Regions from separate parts of the Clostridium thermobutyricum genome, predicted to be linked through region 2. Evidence: riboswitches for the same ligand, from Rfam matches in the RefSeq annotation. Region 2 holds a riboswitch; each other region holds the start of a gene.
What was found. A riboswitch is a leader RNA that binds a small molecule or an ion and turns the genes downstream of it on or off. The one in region 2 is predicted to bind lysine.
Positions count from the first base shown of each region.

Region 1: linked by a shared signal. The riboswitch ahead of lysA (diaminopimelate decarboxylase) and the one ahead of HMPREF1092_RS12490 (Na+/H+ antiporter NhaC family protein) in region 2 are both predicted to bind lysine.
Region 3: linked by a shared signal. The riboswitch ahead of HMPREF1092_RS03920 (amino acid permease) and the one ahead of HMPREF1092_RS12490 (Na+/H+ antiporter NhaC family protein) in region 2 are both predicted to bind lysine.

Region 1 is NZ_KB850956.1:322,321-330,105, forward strand. Features, by position in the region: gene sfsA (DNA/RNA nuclease SfsA) at 1-191, shown strand, start outside; gene HMPREF1092_RS01425 (NAD(+) diphosphatase) at 235-738, shown strand; gene HMPREF1092_RS01430 (hypothetical protein) at 892-1,239, opposite strand; gene HMPREF1092_RS01435 (DUF1576 domain-containing protein) at 1,229-2,434, opposite strand; gene HMPREF1092_RS01440 (beta/alpha barrel domain-containing protein) at 2,672-3,355, shown strand; lysine riboswitch at 3,625-3,788, shown strand; gene lysA (diaminopimelate decarboxylase) at 3,916-5,211, shown strand; gene lepB (signal peptidase I) at 5,299-5,805, shown strand; gene HMPREF1092_RS01455 (DUF3006 domain-containing protein) at 6,141-6,347, shown strand; gene lepB (signal peptidase I) at 6,344-6,946, shown strand; gene ftsH (ATP-dependent zinc metalloprotease FtsH) at 6,966-7,785, shown strand, end outside.
Region 2 is NZ_KB850956.1:2,659,586-2,667,370, reverse strand. Features, by position in the region: gene HMPREF1092_RS12520 (nucleoside recognition domain-containing protein) at 1-295, shown strand, start outside; gene HMPREF1092_RS12515 (spore maturation protein) at 308-832, shown strand; gene HMPREF1092_RS12510 (ABC transporter ATP-binding protein) at 938-1,666, shown strand; gene HMPREF1092_RS12505 (putative ABC transporter permease subunit) at 1,650-3,233, shown strand; gene HMPREF1092_RS12500 (ACT domain-containing protein) at 3,404-3,844, shown strand; gene HMPREF1092_RS12495 (aminopeptidase P family protein) at 3,899-5,146, shown strand; lysine riboswitch at 5,226-5,399, shown strand; gene HMPREF1092_RS12490 (Na+/H+ antiporter NhaC family protein) at 5,499-7,205, shown strand; gene HMPREF1092_RS12485 (Hsp20/alpha crystallin family protein) at 7,271-7,714, shown strand.
Region 3 is NZ_KB850956.1:879,065-886,849, forward strand. Features, by position in the region: gene HMPREF1092_RS03915 (diguanylate cyclase domain-containing protein) at 176-1,855, shown strand; lysine riboswitch at 1,938-2,111, shown strand; gene HMPREF1092_RS03920 (amino acid permease) at 2,214-3,647, shown strand; gene deoD (purine-nucleoside phosphorylase) at 3,826-4,554, shown strand; gene HMPREF1092_RS03930 (methyl-accepting chemotaxis protein) at 4,702-6,696, shown strand; gene HMPREF1092_RS03935 (FUSC family protein) at 6,943-7,785, shown strand, end outside.

The sequences.
Region 1 (7,785 bases), 2.3 Mb from region 2:
AAGGTGCTGGGGTTTTATTTCTTATACAAATGGAAGGTATAAAAGAATTTACATCTAATGATGAAAATGATCCTGCTTTTGGAGAAGCATTAAGATATGCTAAAGAAAATGGAGTTGATATTTTTGTTTATTCTTGCATTGTTAGCGAAAAGGAAATAACATTAAATAAAGAGGTAAAATTATCAATTTAACATAGATATTTAAAAATAAAAAAGAAAGGAGTGATGTTAATAAATGAAATTTAAATATTGTCCATTATGTGGAGACGAATTGGAACAAAAATATAGTTATGATGAAGGTGGAGTTCCTTATTGTAAAAAAGATGATAAAATGTTTTTTGATACTCCAAGACCTTGTATTGTAGTTGGTGTAATAAAAAATGATGAAATACTTTTATTAAAACAAAGTTATATATTTAAAGATTCTAAAGTACTTATATCAGGTTATGTAGGACAAAATGAAAGTGCTGAAGAAACTGTATATAGAGAAGTTTTAGAGGAGACTGGAATAAAAGTAAAAAATATATCGTATATTGGTTCTGATTACGTTAAAGATAAAGATTTATTAATGTTAACTTTTATAGCTATTTATAAAGAAGGGGAAATTATTAAATCAGATGAAGTTGAACATGTAGAGTGGTGTAAAATAGATTGTGCATTAGCTCAAATGAAAGAAGATTTAGTAGGAACAAAAGCAGTATCTAAGATAATGGAAATTTTAAAAAATGATATAAATTAATAGAATCATAATTTTATAAATATTATATAAGTTAAAAACAAATATACTGTAGTCTTAATAAGATAGGATTTTATAAATAATAGCCCTAAGAATTTTCTTAGGGCTAAAATATTATGTTTATAACTACAATTAATATAGTAGTATTTATACTGATTAAATGATAGATTTACGTTGTAACTTTATAAAAAGAGTATTATTATTGTAATCAATAAATGCCTCATCTATCATCATTCCTACAAGAGTTAGCTCACTATCAAACTCACATTCACCACCAAGTTGCCAATAATATTGTTCAACTTCTCTTTGTCTAGGAGTATTTAAAGCCTTGTTTAAACTTTCAAAAGCTTCTTTAGGAAAATTTTCAATTATAGCTTTTATTTCTATATAAGATATATCTTCTAAAGTTTTTATATTAACACTAATATTATTAGTATTAAAATGATAGCAATATGCCATTATTTCATTTACGATTTTTAGATTTTTTTCCGTTTTAAAATTCATCTTGTCTAACCTCTCTTTTGAATGTAGTTATTAATGGGACTAATATCATTGCTACGAGTCCACCTGCAAAACCATTATTATAAAGGTTTAGTCCACCATGTAAATATCCAACATTAACTCCTAAACAAACATGTAAGAATCCTGCAAGTATTCCTACCCAAAATCCAAATTTACCAGCTATAGGAGCTAAACATGTGCTAAATAAAATAGCAAGTATTATACTTGGGCTTGTTAAAGGGTTTATATTTATAAGAGCTGCTAAAGTAGCTCCTATTAATATGGGAGTTATATTTTTTAAATGCTTACCAAAACATCCAAATCCAATAATATTAAAGATTCCGCCAAGAGTTGGTCCATTTAAATCTCCACCTATAAGTAATAAAAATAATGTTGAGAACAAGCCTAGTATTCCCATATTTATATATGTAGTATCTCCATATAATAAATAAAAATCAGAAACAAGTTTACCAGACTGATTGGACAAATTATTAAGTTTTTTTATATTATCTTTGCCAAAATAAATTCCAACACTTATTAAATAAATTGAAATAAACATCATAAAAAAGAGCAAGAATTTATTGCTTCCAGTATGCCAAAGAAGTCTAGAATCAAAGTCAATTCCAAAAGAACGTAAGATAGACATTAGTAATGTTGCAATTAATCCACCTGCAAAACCAATATTATATAGATTGTATCCAGAATGAGCTAAAATACAGTGGCTAGCTATTGGAGTTAAAATAAAACCTGTTATTACACCAATTATGGCACCTAAAATCATTCCAAGTGGAATATTGTCATAAGTAAAACTAAGTTGACTAACAGTAGGTGCTAAAGCAGTAGATAATAACATAACAAGACTATAGTTTAGAAGTGGTTGTTTTTGATATTTAGAAAAAAGATAAACGCCAAACATGATTGGCCAAATATTCAAAAGATTTTTACCAAAAAAAGCAAAACCGGTCATTAAAAATAATGCCATTATAGTTGAACCATTTGGTTTAATTTCTAAACGTATAAGCATTAAAATACTTATGATACTAGTAATACCCGCATTAAAAAGAGCGCTTGATATTCCACCAACAGCAATATAATCTGTTATTAAAATATCAGGAGCAAGTAAAATTTTCTTTAAACCATTTAAAATTTCAGAAGGAGAACTAATTAATAAAGCAGCTATTAAAAAAAATAGATACATAACCAAAAGAATTTTATAAGGTCTAAAAAAGTTCTTTTTCTTTAGCAAAATTTTCACCTCTCAAAATTAAATTTATAATTTATACCTAAATTAATAAACTTAAAACTCAATTTTATTATATTATAATGAATATAAACTTTTCTACTAAAAAATAGAAAAAATGCTAGAAAATATTTTCAAAAATTTTAAAAAAATATATAATTAAGAATAGTAAGAAGTTTTTGGGGAGGATTAAATATGAGTAATGGTATTAAATATGTTCCAGAAGTAATGGGAGTATTAAGAAGTCATATAGTAAAGGTTCCAGATGTAATAAGAAATTGTTCTGGGATAAGAATATTTGGAAAGAGGATAAAAAGTATACTATTTTCTACAGATGTTGCAATGATAAAAAATACAAATGCGGATGCTATTATGGCAGTATATCCTTTTACTCCTCAGCCAAAAATAACAGAGGCAATAGTAACTGCTGCTGATGTTCCGGTTTTTTGCGGAGTTGGGGGAGGAATAACTCAAGGGATAAGAGTTATTAATCTTGCATTAGATGCTGAATTTAAAGGAGCTATAGGAGTTGTAGTAAATGCACCTACATCTAATGAAATTGTTAAAAATATAAAGGAAACTATAGATATACCAGTAATAGTAACAGTATGTTCAGAAGAAGAAAATATAGAAGAAAGAATAGAAAGTGGTGCAACAATTTTAAATGTATCTGGAGGAAAGGATACAATTAAAATTGTAAAAAAAATAAGAGAATCACATCCTACATTTCCTATAATAGCAACTGGAGGCCCTACTGAAGAGAGTATAAAAGAGACAATAGAAGCAGGAGCAAATGCTATAACATATACACCTCCATCAGGGGCAGATAGAATGAGTGAATTAATGGACATATATAGGGAAAGAAAGGGACAAAAATAAAACTGTTAAAATAAAACCTTTATTTAAAGGTTTTATTTTTTTATCAAATTAGTAACAAAAAATTCCTATTGAAATATTATAAAATAGATGAGATTATTATATAAATATAATCAAAAGGATAAGAAAATAAGTAAGATAGTTAAGAATTTGATATAAGTAATAAATTGTAAAAATTTATTTCAGAAAAAAGTAATAAAAAATATTGTATTTTTTTTTAAATATGATATTATATTTATAAAAAAAGTTAGAATAAAATGGAAAAAGACAAAATACAGGGTAGAGGCGCCAGTGTAAAGAGTATTTATTAGGAGCTGCAAGCTATGATTAATAAAGAAAGGTGCAATGGCCGAAGTTAGCTGACCGCAAGAAGGCTTTCTGGGTATATGTATAATATGCATATAACTGTCACATAACGTGGAGTGCTACAACTGAGTTTAGTTTTTTTAGGGATAAGTCTATCCTTTTAAGCTATACGAAGATATAAATCAATTACACGCTATTACCCGTCACAGAAATTCTGTGGCGTTTTGTTTTACTTAAAATAGTGGAGGAATGAAAAGATGAAATTATTTGGCAGCATGATTGTAGAAGAAAATGTATTAAGTGTTGGGGGAATAAAATTAAGTAAACTAGCAGATAAATATGGAACACCTTTATATGTAATGGATGAGCAATTATTAGAAGAAAATTGTAGAGAATATTATAGAAATTTTAAATGTGAAGATAAAGGTAATAAAGTTGCTTATGCTGGAAAAGCATTTTTAACTTTAGCTATGTGTAAAATAGTAGAAAAAGAAGGTTTATATCTTGATGTAGTTTCAGGAGGAGAATTATATACAGCTTATAAAGCAAATTTTCCATTAGAAAGAGTATTATTTCATGGAAATAATAAAACTTTAGATGAAATTGAACTAGGAGTTGAACTAGGAGTTGGAACTTTTGTAGTAGATAACTTTTTTGAAATTGAACATTTAAATCATATAGCAAAAGAAAAAGGAAAAATACAAAATATTTATTTAAGAATTACACCAGGGATAGAAGCTCATACTCATGAATATATAAAAACAGGACAAATAGATTCTAAATTTGGTTTTGCACCTATAGGAGACAATATAATAAATGCAATAAAGAAAGCTATAAATTTAGAAAATGTAAATCTTTTAGGACTTCATTGTCATATTGGTTCTCAGATTTTTGAAATTGAGCCATATGAAGATGCAACAGAAATAATGCTAAAACTAATAAAAAGAGTTAAAGATGAAACTGGATATTTAATAAAAGAATTAGATTTAGGTGGAGGTTTTGGAATATACTATAGTAAAGGTGATAGTCCTAGAGAAACAAAGGAATATTGTCAAGCTATATTAAATAAAGCTGATAATGTATGTAAAGAAATAGAATTAGAAATGCCTAAATTAGTAATAGAACCTGGGAGATCAATTGTTGGTAATGCAGGAATAACATTATATACAGTTGGATCAATAAAAGATATTCCTGATATAAGAAAATATGTTTCAGTAGATGGTGGAATGACAGATAATATAAGACCTGCACTATATCATGCAAATTATGAATGTGTAGTTGTAAATAGAGTTATTCATGATTCAAGAGAAACAGTAACAATATCAGGAAAATGTTGTGAATCAGGAGATATACTTCTTCAAGGAATAAAAATACCATCAGTTTTAAGTGGAGATTTATTAGCAATAATGTCAACAGGAGCATATGGATATTCAATGTCTAATAATTATAATAAAATACCAAAACCAGCTGTTGTTATGGTTAAAGGCGGTAAAGAAAAAGTTATTTGTAAAAGAGAGACATATGCTGATATATTAAGAAATGAAATATTATAGATATTAAAAAATATTAACCTAATCCTTTCATAGACAAAAATGGATAAAATTGGTAAAATGATTATAGAAAGGATTAGGTGATTTTTTATGTGGAAAAAGGTTTTGAGAGAATGGGTATTTTTAATTGCTATAGCTTATGTAATTTCACTATTAATAAATAAATTTTTAATTTTTACGGTTTTTATACCGAGTGGATCAATGATGCCTACTATAAATATTGGTGATAGATTAGTGGCAACTAGAATTCATAATTATGATAATATAAAGCATGGAGATATATTAGTTTTTAATTTTATAGAAGAAGATTCTCTTTACATAAAAAGAGTTATAGGACTTCCAGGAGATAAAATAAAAATAGATGGACAAGCTGTATATGTAAATGGAGAAAAATTAGAAGAGGAATATGTTAAATATCCAGAAGATACTTATGCAGAATATATTGTCCCAGAAAATAATTATTTCTTTTTAGGAGACAATAGAAATGATTCAAAAGATAGCAGATATTGGAATAATCCATATATAGAAGAAGAAAAAATAAAAGGAAAAGCTATTTTTAGATTTTATCCATTTGATTCTTTTGGAAAAGTAAATTAATATATAATATTATGAGCATTTAGAATGATCTAAATGCTATTTTTTTATATTGATTTAAATTATATGTTTTTATAAATGAAAATATGGGTATTATAATTAATATGGACAATGAAAAATATATTCAATAAAAAAATATAGAAAATTTTATATAAAATTAATTAAAAGTCATAAATAATAATATTACATAGTAATATAGATTGATTTTTCTATTAAGATATAATTAATTTACATAACTTTGCAAGAATTTTATGTGATTTTTATGATATACTAATAAAGAATATATGTTCAAGAAAAGTTAGGTGATGATGATAGAGAAGAACAGAGATTTATATATAATGGATAGAAAAGAAAAAGATACTTTTATTTTAGAGAATAAATATGGTAAATTTATAGAAGTTAATAGCAAATTCGTTTTTGATAACATAAAAGAAGGGGATGTTTTAGCTAAGATAAATGGTAGATATTATTTAGATAAAGCTGAAACTGAAAATAGGAGAAAAATTATAGAAAACTCCGTGGAAGGAATGTGGGTGGACGAATGAGTGAAGAGAATTTAACAAATAGACAAGAGATAGAAACTCCTAATACGCATATGAAAAGAAGTATTAGAAATAAAAATGATAAAAAATTAAAAAAAAATAATATATTTTTTGATTGGATACTACCAATATTAATAGCTGTTGCTATTGCATTTTTAATTAATAAATTTCTTATATTTAAGGTTAAAATTCCAAGTGGATCTATGGAACCTACTTTAAATGTAGGAGATAGATTATTTGTAACAAGAGTTTATGAACCTCAGAATTTAAAAGAGGGCGATATTGTGGTATTCTATTCTCAAGAACTTGGTAAAGTTTTAATTAAAAGGTTAATAGGACTGCCAGGGGACACAGTAAAGATAGTAGGAGGAAACGTATTTGTCAATGGTAAGGAGATAGATCAAAGCTATGTCAAATATCCAATGTCAACGTATCAGGAATTTAAAGTTCCACAAGGAGAATATTTCTTCTTAGGAGATAATAGAGCTAATTCTTATGACTCGAGATTTTGGAAAAATCCTTATATTCCAGCAAAGGATATAATGGGGAAAGCAGTGCTGAAAATTTATCCATTTGATGATATTGAGTTTCTGAAAAGATAGAGAAAGGTGAGGTGGAAAGATGGACCAAAAAAACAATCCAAATAAGGGGAATAAAAATTCTAATCCTAATAATATGATGAAAGGGCCAGGAAAGACCATAATTATATATATAGTAATTGCTTTAGCGCTTGTTTTATCAGCAGGATATATTAGAAATACTTCATTAAATGAAGAAATAACATATACAAAGTTCCAACAATTACTTAATCAGAAGCAAATTTCTGAAGTTACAATAACACAAGATGACTTAGTAATTACTCCAAAAGATACTAGTGAGTACAAAGGTAAATCACTTTATACACCGAATATCAATAATCCACAATTAATACAAGAATTAAAAGATGCAGGTGTAACTTTTGTTGGTAAAAATCCAACATATTCACCATTCATTAATACAATTGTAATGTATGGATTAATGTTCCTATTCTTAATATTTATGTGGAAATTCGTATTCTCAAAAATGTCTGGAAAAATGGGCGGAGGTATGATGCCATTTGGTAAGAACAATGCTAAAGTCTATATGGAAGATGAAATTGGAGTAACATTTAATGATGTTGCTGGTCAAGAGGAAGCTAAAGAATCTCTAGTAGAGGTTATAGATTACTTAAATGACCCTAAAAAATACACTGAAATAGGAGCTAAGTTACCTAAAGGAGCTCTTTTAGTAGGACCTCCAGGTACAGGTAAAACTCTTCTTGCAAAAGCAGTTGCAGGAGAAGCAAAAGTTCCATTTTTCTCAATATCAGGTTCAAGCTTCGTTGAAATGTTTGTTGGGGCTGGAGCTAAGAGAGTTAGAGAATTATTTAAAGATGCTGCTGAAAAAGCACCATGTATAATAT
Region 2 (7,785 bases):
GAACTTAACTGCAAATATGTTTGGATTATCAAATGCGGCTACTCCTTTTGGAATAAAAGCTATGGAAGAAATGGATAGACTAAATAAAGAAAAAGGAACAGCTTCTAATGATATGGCTTTATTTCTGGTCTTAAATGCAGCTTGTATTCAATTGGTTCCAACAACAATACTTTCTATAAGAGCTTCTGAAGGTTCAACAAATGCAGGAGCAATAATACTCCCAGCCATAATTTCTACTTCAGTAGCAGCTATTGTTGGAGTAACTTGCTGCAAAATATTACAGAGGTATTTTTAGGGGAGGCTTTTTATGTTTGGATATATTACAAAAAGTATAATTCCTATAATAGTTCTTATTATTTTAGTTTATGGAATGATAAAAGGAAGAAAAGTTTACGAATGGTTTCTTGAAGGTGCGAAAGATGGACTTAAAGTTTGTTTAAATATATTTCCATGCCTTTTAGCTATGATTATAGCAGTGCAAATATTTAAAAGTGGAAATTTATTAGAACTTTTAAATAAAATTTTATCTCCAATTGCTTCTTTAATTGGATTACCAGAAGAGATTATACCTCTTGTTTTAATAAAACCCATTTCAGGAAGCGGAGCAATTGGAATCTTTACTGACATAATAAGAAGTTATGGACCAGATTCCTTGATTGGAAATTTATCTTCCGTAATTATGGGGACAACTGAAACTATCTTTTATACAATAACAGTTTATTTTGGGGCTGTTAGAGTAAAAAAAATAAGACATACTCTTTGGAGTGCTGTTTTTGCAGATATGGCAGCTATTTTTGCAGCTATAACTGTAGTTAAGTTGATGTTAACTTAATTGATTGTTAATAATTAGTTAAAAGATAAAAGATACCGTTTAATAAAGTTGGAAATAATGATAATATATATTGAAATATCACCTTAATTAAAAGGAGTGTAACATATGATAAAAATTGAAGGGGTTAGTAAAAATTACGGAAGAGGAAATGCTGTAAGTAATCTAAATATTGAAATAAAAGATGGAGAGATATTTGGTTTATTAGGACCAAATGGAGCAGGAAAAACTACTACAATAAAGATGATTACTGGTATAACAGAGCCAACAGAAGGGCGAGTGGAGATTAATGGCTATGATATATGTAAAAATCCTTTAGAAGCAAAGCTTCAATTTGGATATGTTCCTGATAGTCCAGATATGTTTTTAAAATTTACTGGAATGGAATATATAAATTTTATGGCTGATGTTTATAGAGTATCTAAAAAAGATAGAGAAATTAGAATAAAAGAGCTTTCAAATAAATTTGGAATGGAGAATGCTTTAGGAGATACTATTAAAAGCTATTCTCATGGAATGAGACAAAAGGTTGTTATTATGGGAGTTTTAGTTCATAATCCAAAAGCTTGGATTTTAGATGAACCTTTAACAGGATTAGACCCTAAATCTGCTTTTATACTTAAAGGAATGATGAGAGAGCATGCAGATATGGGAAATGCAGTTCTTTTTTCAACTCATGTATTAGAAGTAGCAGAAAAAGTTTGTGATAGAGTTGGTATTATAAAAAAAGGTGAATTGATTTTTGTTGGAACTTTAGATGAGCTTAGAGAAGAATTCAAAGCTGATAGTTCACTTGAAAGAATGTTCTTGGAGATGACAGATGATGAGGAATATTAGGCTTTTATTAAGATATTCATTTAAAGGACAAAGAACAAAAGGAAAATTCCAAATGCCAACTCCAGTTAGAAGTTTAATCTTTGCAATAGTTATACTTTGTTTATCAGGTGGGGTTGCAGGCGCAGTTGCAAGTGCTTATGGAATTTTAGAAAAGTTAGGTAAACAAGAGCTTTTATTATATTTTATATTGGCATTAGGAAGTGGGATTACATTTGTAATTGGATTATTTAGTGTATTAAATAACTTCTTTTTAGCTGAAGATAATGAAATCTATATTTCACTTCCTTTTAGAGCTAGTGAGATAGTTATAAGTAAACTAATAAGAATTTTAATTTATTTATATATATATTCACTTATTATAGTTTTACCTCTTATAGCTTATGGAACAGTATCAAATTCTAATCCTATTTATTATATATTTGTTGCTTTGGCTTATATTTTTAATCCTATAATACCTATGATTATTGGATTTATAATCTCAACTATTTTAATGAGTATATCAAATCTTTCAAAACACAAAGATGTTATAAAAGTTATTTTTTCAATTTTACTTATAGTATTTATAATATTAATTAATTTACTTTTTCAAGGAAATAGAATTGGAATAAGAACAGCTAATGCAATAGTAGGAAAAGAGTCTTTATTAAAATTAATAAGTTCAATATTTATAAATAATAAATTAGAAGTAATGGCTTTATCTAATCCAGGAAGTTCAACAGGATATATAAATATGGGAATAGTATTATTAATTGTAATCATATTATTTGCATTATTATATTTTGTTTCAGAAAAATTATATTTAAAAAGCTTAAAAGGGTTTGGAGATATTAGTTCTAATAAAGAAAAAGTAAAAGTGGCAAAAGTGAAAAGTTCATCAGTACTTAAAGCTTTGGTTATTAAAGAAATTAAAATTATTTTTAGAAATCCAACTTTCTTTTTAAATTGTGTAGTCATGTTATTTTATATACCAGTATTATATATGATTATATTATTTTCAAATGGGGCTAATGATTTAAATTGGAGTTTAGGATATTTAATAATTGGAGGAACACCATTAGTTATAGGAGTTGGAATGTCAAGTGGGTCAGCAGGTAGTACTGCCTTAAGTAGAGAAGGAAATAATTTTATAGTTTCTAAATATATACCTGTAAGTTATAAAACTCAACTTTTAGCAAAAATAATTTCTGCATTTACTATAAATTCACTAATTTTAATAATTGGGATTGGTTTGCTTGCAATTGAAAAAGTTAGATTAGAAATTTTTATATTAAGTTTAATAATTCAAATACTAACTTGTTTTTTAATAACGGTTATTGGAATTTTATGTGATTATATATCACCTAAAATAATATGGCAAACTGAAAAGAATCTTTATAAAGGAAATTTTAAAAGCTTAGGAAATATAATAATTTCAGTAATATTTGGAGGAATTCTATTGGGATTTGCTCTTTTGACTAAGAGTATTTTTTTAACTTTTATAGTTAATTTCCTATTATTAGTAATAAGTATAATCATAGTTTTATTTATTTTGAATAAAAAAGTAGTAAAAACATATAATTTGTTATAATTCAAAGAAAGTCTAAATAATTTGATAAATTATCAATTATTTAGGCTTTTATTTTTTATATTAATTGAAAAAAATATTAATATAAATTAATTTTATATTAATAATAATTTATTTATGGTAAAATATTCAATAAGGGTAAATGGAAGGCATTTTAAGAGGGGGTATGATTTATGGAAGAAGAAAAATTTTTTATTGTAAATGGAGCTGTATTACCTGATGTTTTTTATAAAGTATTAGAGGTTAAAGAGCTTATTCATACAGGAAAGGTAAAAGACATTTCAGAAGGAGTAAAGGTAGTTGGAATAAGCAGAAGTACTTATTATAAATATAAAGATACTGTTTATCAAATGGCTGAAGGAGTTAATAGTAAAAAGATAACTATAGTTTTACTTTTATCACATAAATCAGGAGCATTAGCAAGAGTATTAGACTTTATTGCAACAAATAAGTTAAATATATTAACAATTAGTCAAGATATACCTATAAACATGACAGCTAATGTTACAATAACATTAGATGTTGCTAAAATAAAAGGCGATGTTAAAAAATTCTTGTATAAGATAAGTGAAATAGATGAAGTAATAAAAGTAAGAGTACTGGCAGTAGAGTAATTGTTTTATATCAAAAGATAAAGTGTAAAAAATAAAAAGAAAGAGGGAGTAGAAATGAAAAAAGAAGTATTTGAATTAAACAGAAAAAGATTAATAGAAAAATTGGATGATAATTCCTTACTAATTCTTTTTGCAGGAGAAGCACCTAAAAAAACAGCAGATGAAAAGTATGGTTTTACACCAAACAGAAACTTTTATTATTTAACAGGATTAGCAGAGGAAAAACATATTTTAGTTATTTCAAAAATTAATGGTGAAGTTACTGAAAAAATGTTTATAAAAGAAATAGATTTAGAAATGGAAAGATGGCTTGGAAAAACTATAAGACAAGAAGAAGTAGAGCCATTAAACGGAATAAAAGAAGTTGGATATTTAGGAGAGCTTAAAGGATTTTTAAATAGATTATTAGGAGAACAAGAACAATTTACTATATACCTAGATTTAGAAAGAGATTCTTTTGATAGTCTTCAAACAATAGCTGGAGAATATGCTAAAAAATTAAGAAAGAAATATCCTCATGTTAATATAAAAAATGCTTTTCCTTTATTTGCACCATTAAGACTTGTAAAAAGCCCAGAAGAAATAGAAGAAATGAGAAAAGCCATAGAAATAACAATAGCTGGTGTAGAATGTATAATGAAAAGTATAAAGCCAGGTATGAAAGAATATGAAACTGAGGCTTTCTATGAATTTGAATGTAGAAGTAGAGGAATATCAGATTATGCATTTAAAACTATAGCAGCAGCAGGTATAAATGCAACAACTCTTCATTATGTAGCTAATAATGATACTTTAAAAGATGGAGATTTAATGTTATTTGACCTTGGAGCTCAATGGAATTACTATAATGGAGATATTTCAAGAACTATCCCTATAAATGGTAAATTCACTGAAAGACAAAAAGAAGTTTATGAAGCTGTTTTAAGTGTAAATGAAAGAGTTATTGAAGCTATGAAACCAGGTGTAAATTTTATAGATTTAAATAATCAAGCAACTGAGTGGATAGCTGAAGAATGTATAAAATTAGGTCTTATAAAAGATAAGAGTGAAGTTAGAAAATATTACTTCCATAGCATAGGACATAGTTTAGGACTTGATACACATGATATAGATAATCCAAGAAGAAATACTATATTAGAACCAGGAATGGTTTATACTGTTGAACCAGGAATTTATATTCCAGAAGAAGGAATTGGAGTAAGAATAGAGGATGATATTCTTATAACAGAAACAGGAAGAGAAGTATTAACTAAAGATATGATTAAAACTGTTGAAGAAATAGAAAAATTCATGAGTAAATAATTTAATAATAAAATATGAACAAACTATTGCGAAAGAATAGGATATACTGTATACTAACTTTAAATTAAAGTTGAATATACGAAGAGGTAGAGGCGCGAATCTTAAGAGTACTATAGTTTTTATAAGCAAATTGGAACTATAGGAAAGGAAGATTCGCCGAAGGATATAAGAAATTGCTTTAATCTTATAATCCTGGGGTTATGCAGAATATGCATAAGACTGTCACAAGAAATTGTGTTGGGCTATCATTCTAGGATTTTGCATATTGTAGAAGCTTGGGTGTTATCTCAAGGTTCTTTTTACATTTTTTGTAATAAAGCCTCTGAGTAATAAAAATAAGGGGGACATTTTAATGAAAGTAAGAAAAGTAGTAGTATTTTTATTAAGCTTTATTTTAATAATGAGCTTATCAGTAACAGCATTTGCAGCAGAAGTTGACCCAGGAGTTTTAAATGCAGAGAAATTTGGAATTTGGACAATAGTTCCACCATTAGTAGCAATAGTTTTAGCCTTTATAACAAAGAATGTAATAATATCATTATTTATAGGAGCATTAGCAGGGTGTTTTATGCTTCAAATTTGTGGAATGAATGTTTTTGAAGGATTTGTACAGGCTTTTTTAGACCTTATACAAAGGATTTTAAATTCACTAGCAGATCCTTGGAATGCAGGAATTATACTTCAAGTTTTAGCAATTGGAGGTGTTATAAGTCTTGTAGGTAAAATGGGGGGAGCAAGAGCTATTGCAGAAGCACTTGCGAAAAGAGCAAAAACGCCGAGAAGTGCACAACTTGTAACTTGGTTTTTAGGATTACTTGTATTTTTTGATGATTATGCAAATTCATTAATTGTTGGACCTATAATGAGACCAGTTGCTGATAAACTTAAAATATCAAGAGAAAGACTAGCTTTTATTATAGACGCTACAGCAGCACCAATTGCTGGTCTTGCAATAATTTCAACATGGATAGGATTAGAAGTGGGTCTTATAAAAGATTCTTTTACTCAAATAGGAATGAGTGTAGATGCTTTTGGAGTATTTTTAGAAACAATACCTTTTAGATTTTATAATATATTAATACTTGCATTTGTAGTTATAACAACAATAATGCTTAGAGACTTTGGGCCTATGAGAAAAGCAGAATCGAATGCAAGAAAAGGGATAAATGAAGTTGTAGAAGCAGAAAATGAAGAAGAAATGATGGTTAAAGAAGGTGTTAAATTAAGTATATGGAATGCAATAATTCCAATAGGAACACTTATATTATCAGCTTTAGCGAGTTTTTATTATAGTGGATATTCATCAATAATGTTAGGAGAAAATACTGCATTAATTGAATTATTAAACAATTCACCATTTTCATTTTCATCAATTCAACAAGCTTTTTCAGCAGCAGATGCATCAACAGCTCTTTTTCAATCAGCTATACTAGCATCAATAGTTGCAATAGGAATGGCAGTATGGAAGAAAATTTTTACAGTAACAGAAGCAGTTGATGCTTGGATAGATGGAATGAAAGGGCTTTTAATAACAGGAGTAATACTTTTACTTGCTTGGTCATTAAGCTCTGTTATAAAAGATTTAGGAACAGCTAAATATTTAGTAACACTTTTATCAGATACTATTCCAGCTTTTCTTCTTCCAAGTATAATTTTTATTCTTGGAGCAATAATTTCATTTGCAACAGGAACAGCATATGGAACTATGGGAATTTTGATGCCACTTGCAATACCTTTAGGATATTCAGTTTCATCAGATATGGGATATGTAATTGTATGTACAAGTGAAGTTTTAACTGGAGCAATTTTTGGAGATCATTGTTCACCTATATCAGATACAACAATTCTTTCTTCTATGGGGGCTGGATGTAATCATATAGAGCATGTTAGAACCCAAATGTGGTATGCAATTTTTGTAGCAATAGTTACTGTAGTCTTTGGATATATACCAGCAGGTTTTGGAGTTCCAGTGTATATAATATTACCAATTGCTATTGTTATTTTAATTGTTTTAATTAGGCTGATAGGAAAGCCAGTAGAAATTAAAGAAAATATTTAAATTTAGTATCAAAATAAAGGGAAAACTAATATTCTAGTTATAGGAGTATGTTTAGGGAGACAAATATGAATAATAACCAAGGGATTGGATTTTTCAAAAATCTTTATTTAGATATGTTAAATGAAATTGATTCTTCAGATTTTTTTGAAGAAGAAGTAGATCAAGGCGATATTGAAATATCGATTAAAAATGAAGAAGATAAATATTTGATACAAGGATTTTTTCCAGGAATCCAAAAAAAAGATATAAAAATTGATTATAAAGATGATTATTTATTTATGAAAATAAAAAGAAAAAAAGTTTTTTCAAATAGAGGAAACATGTCAGTAATGATGATTAGTCAATTTAATGATTATAAAAAGAAATTTTATATTCCTGATAATGATATTTCTAATTTAAAAGTTTCATTTAAAAATCATAAGTTAAATTTAGAAATTCCTAAAATAATTTATAATTTTAAAGAAGAGAATCCTGTAATAATAGATGTATTAGATTATGAAGAAGAATAGTATTTTTTTAAGCGAAGTAGTTATTAAAAATTACTTCGCTTTTATATTAAAAATAATATAAAAATTCTTTT
Region 3 (7,785 bases), 1.8 Mb from region 2:
TAGCTAGTTTTTACTAGCTACTTTTTTTATAAAATTATCAAAATTCAAGTTATATTTTTAAATAGGAGATTAATAAAGGGACTTATTTGTAAATATTTAGTCGGAAATATTTTAGAGGTTTTTTATAAGTAGTATTATTAATATAAAGATTTATATGTATATGGAGGGCATTAAATTGCAATTGATAAAATTACTAATAGAAAATTTCCCATTTGGAATGTGGATTGAAGATAAAGAGAAAAAAATAAGTACTGTAAATTTAAAATTTTTAGAGTTATTTAATTGTGAAAAAGAAAAGATATTGGGGAAAACATTCTATAACTTATTAGAAGAAAAAAAATATAAAAAAGAAGAATTTAAAATAAATGATTATTTAGAAATTAGAATATATAATAAGAAAAATATTTTGAATTGTAAAAAGATAGAGGTATTAGATAGAGATAAAAATATAATTGGTAAAGTTGGGATAGTAGATTGTGAAAAAAATTGTTATTTGAAAAATGTAATTAACGCAATTCCATATATAATTTCGTATAAAGATATAAATGGCAATTTAACAGGATGTAATAAAGCATTTGAAAAATTTGTTGGTCGTGATGAATTAAATCTTTTAGGAGAAAAGTATAAAGAAAATTGTTTAGAAAAAGAATTGGTATTAGAAATAGCAAATAAAGATGGTAATAATTTAAAGAAAAAGAATAAAAGACTTTATGAAATTCAATATGAAAATAATAAAGTTATGAAAGTAGAAAAATTCCCTTTAAAAGATTCAGAAGGGAAAATTATAGGAGTAGTTGGTTTATCTGAAGATATAAGTGAAGATAAAAAGTTTCAAAATAAAATAATAGAAGAATCATATAAAGATAAAACAACAGGATTATATAATAGAAATTATTTTGAAAAAATAGCTGTAGAAATAGATAAAAATTTTAATGGTAAATTGATTTTAATTATGGGAGATAGTGATGCATTAAAATTAGTTAATGACTCTTTAGGACATTTAGAGGGAGATAGGTATTTAAGAGATTTAAGTAGAATAATTTTAGAAGTAGTAAATAAGCGTGGAGATGTTATAAGATGGGGTGGAGATGAATTTATAATATTAATTCCAAATGCAAATATAGAAGATGCTAAAGAAGTTACAGAAAGAATAAATTATTTATGTAGAAATAATGATAGTAGTCCAATTCCTATAAGCTTATCAATGGGATATTCATATAGACAAGAAAATAATAAAACTTTAGATAAAATGATAGAAGAAGCAGAAAATGAGGTATATAAAGAAAAGCTGATAAAAAGTGAAAAAACTAAAAAAAGGCTTTTTGAATATATACAAAAATCTTTGATGGAAAAATGCTGTGAATCAGAGGAAGTTAGAAAAAGAAAGCATATATTAATACAAAAAATTTGTGAAGAATTGAATCTAACTAAAAAAGAAATAGAAGATATACAGTTAGCTTCTGATTTATGTTCTATTGGAATGATAGCAATTCCTGATAATATAGCTAAAAAGAATATTGATGAATTAACTGATAAAGAGATTGAAATATTAAAAACTCATCCAGATAAAGGATATAGAATAGTAAAATCTTATCCTGAAATAGCTAAAGTAAGTAAGATTATCCTTACTCATCATGAAGATTATAATGGAAAAGGCTATCCTTTAGGATTAGCAGGAGAAGATATACCTTTAGGAGCTAGAATAATAAGAATAATAGAAGATTACAATTATTATTTAAAATTTGATAATAAAATTACTAAAAAAGACATAGAAATCAAAATAAAATCTCAATCTTACGAAAAATATGACCCAAAATTGGTAAAAGTCTTTTTAAAAGTGATAAGTGAAATGTAAATATAATGTAAAAAATACAATTTTAATATTGAAAAAAATTAAATATGAAACAATAATAATATAGTAAAGTAAAAGAAACATTAGTTCAGGTAGAGGCGCGAAATTCAAGAGTATTTATAATTGTAAAAGCAGATTAGGTTATAAAAAAAGGGGATTTTGCCGAAGTATTGTAATGATTGCTTTAAATTACAATACTGGTTATATACATAATATGTATATAATTGTCACAACATAGTTGTGGGGTGCTATCATTCTAAGGCAAAAGATGATGTACTAAGTACGTGGATTTGTGTGCCCTGAGTGATATATATTTTCCTCAGGGCTTAATTTTTTTGCTTTAGTAGGAAACTAAGGAGGAATGTATGTGGAAAGTAACACAGAGTTAAAAAGAGGTCTTAAAGAGAGACACATAAGTATGATTGCTATGGGTGGAGCCATTGGAACTGGAATATTCTTAGCAATGGGAGATAGTATACATACAGCAGGGGCAGGTGGAGCTTTAGTTGCCTATGGTGCAATTGGAGTAATGGTTTATTTTTTGATAACTAGCCTTGGAGAAATGGCGACTTTTATGCCTATATCTGGCTCGTTTGGAGTATATGCTTCCGAATTTGTAGATCCAGCTTTTGGTTTTGCAATGGGATGGAATTATTGGTACAACTGGGCAATCACTATAGCTACAGAAATGGTCGCAGGAGCGTTGGTTATGAGATTTTGGTTTCCGCATGTTCCCGCAATAGTTTGGAGTTCTTTATTTTTAACTATAGTAGTAGTATTAAATTTATTGTCAGCAAAAGCTTATGGAGAAGCAGAATTTTGGTTTGCTAGTATAAAAGTAGTTACAGTTATTATATTTTTAATAGTTGGAGCTTTAATTATATTTGGAATCATGAATGGACAATACATAGGGTTTAAAAACTTCTTCGCAGATGGAGGACCATTTGTAGGAGGAGGAAAAGCTATAATAAGTATATTCCTAATAGCAGGTTTTTCTTTCCAAGGAACAGAGCTTATAGGAATAACAGCTGGAGAATCAGAAAATCCAGAAAAAACTATACCAAAAGCAGTTCACACAATATTTTGGAGAATATTAATATTTTATATGGGAACTATTCTTGTTATAGGATGCATATTAACCGCTAAACAAGCAGGTGTAGAAACAAGTCCATTTACTATGGTTTTTGAAAGAGCAGGAATTGCAGGGGCAGCTTCCGTAATGAATGCAGTAATTTTAACTTCAGTTTTATCAGCTGGAAATTCAGGAATGTATGCTTCTAGTAGAATGTTACATTCAATGGCTCACGAAGGAATGGCTCCAAAAATATTTGGTAAAACAAATAAAAGAGGTGTTCCAGTTAATGCAGTGTTACTTACAACAGTTGTTGCATCAGCATGTTTCTTAACAGGTTTATATTCAGAAAATCAAGTTTATATTTGGTTAGTTGCTGCATCAGGTTTAGCAGGATTTATAGCATGGCTTGGAATAGCAGTATGCCATTATAGATTTAGAGGTGCATATATAGCACAAGGAAGAGATTTAAAAGATCTTCCTTATAGAGCTAAATTATATCCATTTGGACCAATAATTGCATTTGTACTTTGTGCAATAGTTATTATTGGGCAAGGTGCAAGTTATGTTACATCAGGAGGAATCCAATGGATGGGATTCATTTCATCTTATTTAGGAATTCCACTATTTTTAATAATACTAATTGGATATAAGATAAAAAATAAAACAAAAATTATAAAATTAAAAGATGTAGATTTAAATAAAAATAGAATTAATGAATAAAAAAAAGCTTTAGTATATAAAAAATTGCGAAAAACAATTTTTTATACTAAGGCTTTTCTTATTTTTATAAAAAAATAAGAAAAAAGTAAGAAAACGTTAACAAAATAATTAAGAAAACCCTTACATAAAAAAAAAAACTATGTTATAATTTATTCATAAAACCAAGGAGGATGAGTTTATGGAAAAATTAGTACCAACACCACATAATGCAGCTAAAGCAGGTGATATTGCTGAAACAATATTATTACCAGGAGATCCTTTAAGAGCAAAATTTATTGCTGAGACTTTTTTAGAAAATCCTGTTCAATATAATACTGTTAGAGGCATGTTTGGATATACAGGAACATATAAAGGAAAAAGAATATCTGTTCAAGGAACAGGAATGGGAATACCTTCAATAGGAATTTATTCATATGAATTAATACATTTCTATGGAGTAAAAAATCTTATAAGAATAGGTTCAGCTGGTGCAATAGATGAGAGCCTAAAATTACATGATATAGTTATAGGAATGGGAGCATGTACAGATTCAAATTTTGCATCACAATATAACTTACCAGGTACATTTGCTCCAACTGCAAGCTATAAATTAGTTGAAGGAGCAGTAAATGCAGCAAGAGAGCTTAATATTGAAGCTAAAGTAGGTAATATACTTTCAAGTGATGTTTTCTATGGTGAAAATGGATTAGATTCATTAAAATCATGGCAAAAAATGGGTGTTCTAGCTGTTGAAATGGAATCAGCAGGACTTTACATGAATGCAGCAAGAGCTGGAGTTAATGCTTTATGTATGTTAACTATATCAGATTGTCCATTTACTGGGGAATTAACAAGTGCAGAAGAAAGACAAACAGCTTTCACTAATATGATGAAAGTTGCTTTAGAAATGGCTTATAAATTAGATTAATTTAAGAAAAAAAGTTAGGTGTACACCTAACTTTTTTTATGTTTAAATTTAAAATGATATGAATAAATTTTAAAATAAAATTTAATAGATTGATTACATCTATCCTTATTTCTTATAATAAAATAATAAGAACTAAGGAGGAAGATTATGAAAAGATATGCAGGGGTAAAAGAATTAGTATTAAAGAGAATATTGCTTCCTACAACAATTATATTTATATTAATAGGAATTGTTGTAAATATAATGGATTTAAAAATGATAACAAATAGCAATCTTAGTATAATGAAAAGTGTAGCAACACAAGCCAGTCAGGTAGTTGCTAGAGAAATTGATAATGATTTACTTCTTGCAAAAGATATTACTAGAGATAGCGGAATAAGAAATAATAATATTTCTATACAAAATAAAGTTAAAATATTAAATGATTATAAAAGTGAAGATATTTTAAGAATAGGATATGTTACTAGTAACGGAGATATGTATTCTACAGATAATAATGAGACAAATATATCTAAAGAAGAGTTTTTCAAAAAAATAATGGATGGAGATTCAGGAGTCTATGGACCATATTTTGATGAAAAAAATAATGAATTTATAATTGATTTTTATTCACCAATTATTGAAGATGGAAAAATTAAAGGTGGAATAGTAGTAGAAAAGTCTGGATATATATTATCTAATATAGTAAAAGGAATAAAATTTTTAAAAACTGGTAGCTCATATATTATAAATTCAAAAGGAATAATTATAGGGGCTGAAAATCCTAATCTAATAAATAATGTGAGTACATATATGAATGATGGTGTAATAAATGGAAATTCGCAATTAGGATATTTAGAAAAAAAAGACTTTAATGGACAATTAGGAATAAGTGAATATAAAAATAATGGACAGAAAGATTTTGTGGCATTTGCACCTATAAATAAATTAGGGTGGAGTATAGCTATAGTAGTTCAAAAATATGATATATTAAAATCCTTATACATTTTAAATTTAATAATTATTATAATAATGATAATTGGGTTAGGAATATTAGCAGTAATAATTTGGAGAATGTCAGATAAATTATCAAATAGTTGTGATGATTTGAAAAAGAGTACATTGAAATTTTCTGAGGGAGATTTTACAGAAGAAAAATATGAAGAAGAAAAAATTTCAGAATTAAAAGAAATTCACAATGCTATTGAGTTTGGAAAAGTAAAGATAAAAGGTTCAATATCTACAGTGAAAAATATTACTTCTGACTTAAATGATGAAGCGGAAGCACTTGTAAGTGTATCTGAAGATATGTTAGTAGATTCTCAAACTATAGCTACTTCATTAGAAGAATCTACAAAAGGAATACAGGAACAAAGTGAAAGATTAATAGACATAAATTCTATTTTAGAGAAATTTAATGATAAGATATCAAATATGAGAGAATTAGTTGAAAATTTAGATGTAATATCTCTAGATATAAATAATAGAGCAGTAAAAAGCAATGAAGATATGACTGTTTTAGATAAATCAATAAGAGATTTTAAAAATAAATTTGATAATTTTGAAGCATCAGCTTTAAAAGTTAGTACTAAAATTAATTCTATAAACGAAATAGTAAATGTAATAAATGATATTTCAGATCAAACAAATTTACTTTCATTAAATGCTGCAATTGAAGCTGCTAGAGCGGGAAATGCAGGAAGAGGATTTACAGTAGTAGCAGATGAAATTAGAAAGCTTGCAGAAGAATCAAGAAATTCATCTTTAGAAATAGCAAAATTAATAAAATTTGTTATCATTGATAATAAAAAGATGTTTGAAGAAGTATCTTCCATGAATAAAGAAATAAAAGAAAAATATGAATATGTAGTTAAAGCTAGAAAATCATTTGAGGACATATCTAATTATGTAAATAAGATTGTGTTATGTATTGCTTCTTTAACAGCAAATTTTGTAATTATAGACAATGAAGAGCATATGATTTTATCTAAAGTAGAAAATATAGCCTCTATTTCTGAAGAACTTTCAGCAAGCTCTGAAGAAGTTTACGCGTCAGTAGAAAATTTCGTTGCTTTAAGCGAAGTAATAAAAAATTCTTCAGAACATTTAAGTAGTGTAATAGTAGATTTAGATGAAATAGTTAGAAAATTTAAGATAGATTAAAAATTAATTATAATTTATATTTAAAAATATTAGATAATTATTTTGATATATTTAACAAAAAATAGATGTAAATAAAAGGAAAAGGTTTAAAAGTATAAAAATATATATATTAAATAAAAGTCTTAATAAGTTTTAGCTTATTAAGACTTTTTATGATTAAAATACTTTGAAAGAGTTATTTTAATTATAGAAATAATTATGATATAATACTTTTTATCACAATTAAAGGAAAAAAGGGGAAGAGAAATGAAGGGAGAAAAAAGAAAATTAGTTATCTCTAAAACGATAACTTTTTTATTTATTGTCGGATTTATAATATTATTTAAAAGTATTTTTGGAGACGAAAATACTCTTATTGGAGTTACTACAATAACTGGAGCATTAACGTTTTTAGAAAGAAACTTAACTACTAGAAAAGGAAGATATTTTATTGAATTACTAGTTTTAAATATAGGACTAGGAATATTTTCTTATATAGCAGGATTAAATCCTACATTGGCTTTAATATTTAATTTTATAAGTATGTTTATTATTGGTTATATATTTTCTTATGATATTAGAAGCCATATGTATGTACCTTTTGGATTACAATATGTATTTATGTTAGCAGTACCAGTAGATTTATCAGGTCTTTATAAGAGAGTTTTATCTCTTATATTTAGTTCAATTTTTATTATGGTAGTTCAAATTATAGTAAATAGAAACAAGATTGAAAAGGAAGGGGTTCCAGCAATAAAAAATCTTATTGATATTACTATAAAGTTATTAAAATCAGAAGATGTAAAAAAAGATAAAGAGTTAAAATTTAAGTTTGAGAGCATTTCAATAAAACTCAAAGAAGTTATATATAATAGCAAAAAAGAAAATTTTCATATAGAGACTAATGGAAAAGCTATGATAGATATAGTTATTTTTCTAAGAAGTATATGTAATAGAAAATTTGAAATAGAAGATAAAGAAATGTATATAGAAGCTTTAAAAAAAATAAATTTATATATAGAAGAAAAGCGTGATTTAAGAACTTTAAATGAGATAGATTTTATTGATACTGATTTAGATTTAAAAGTTATAAGCAAGCTTTTAATAAAC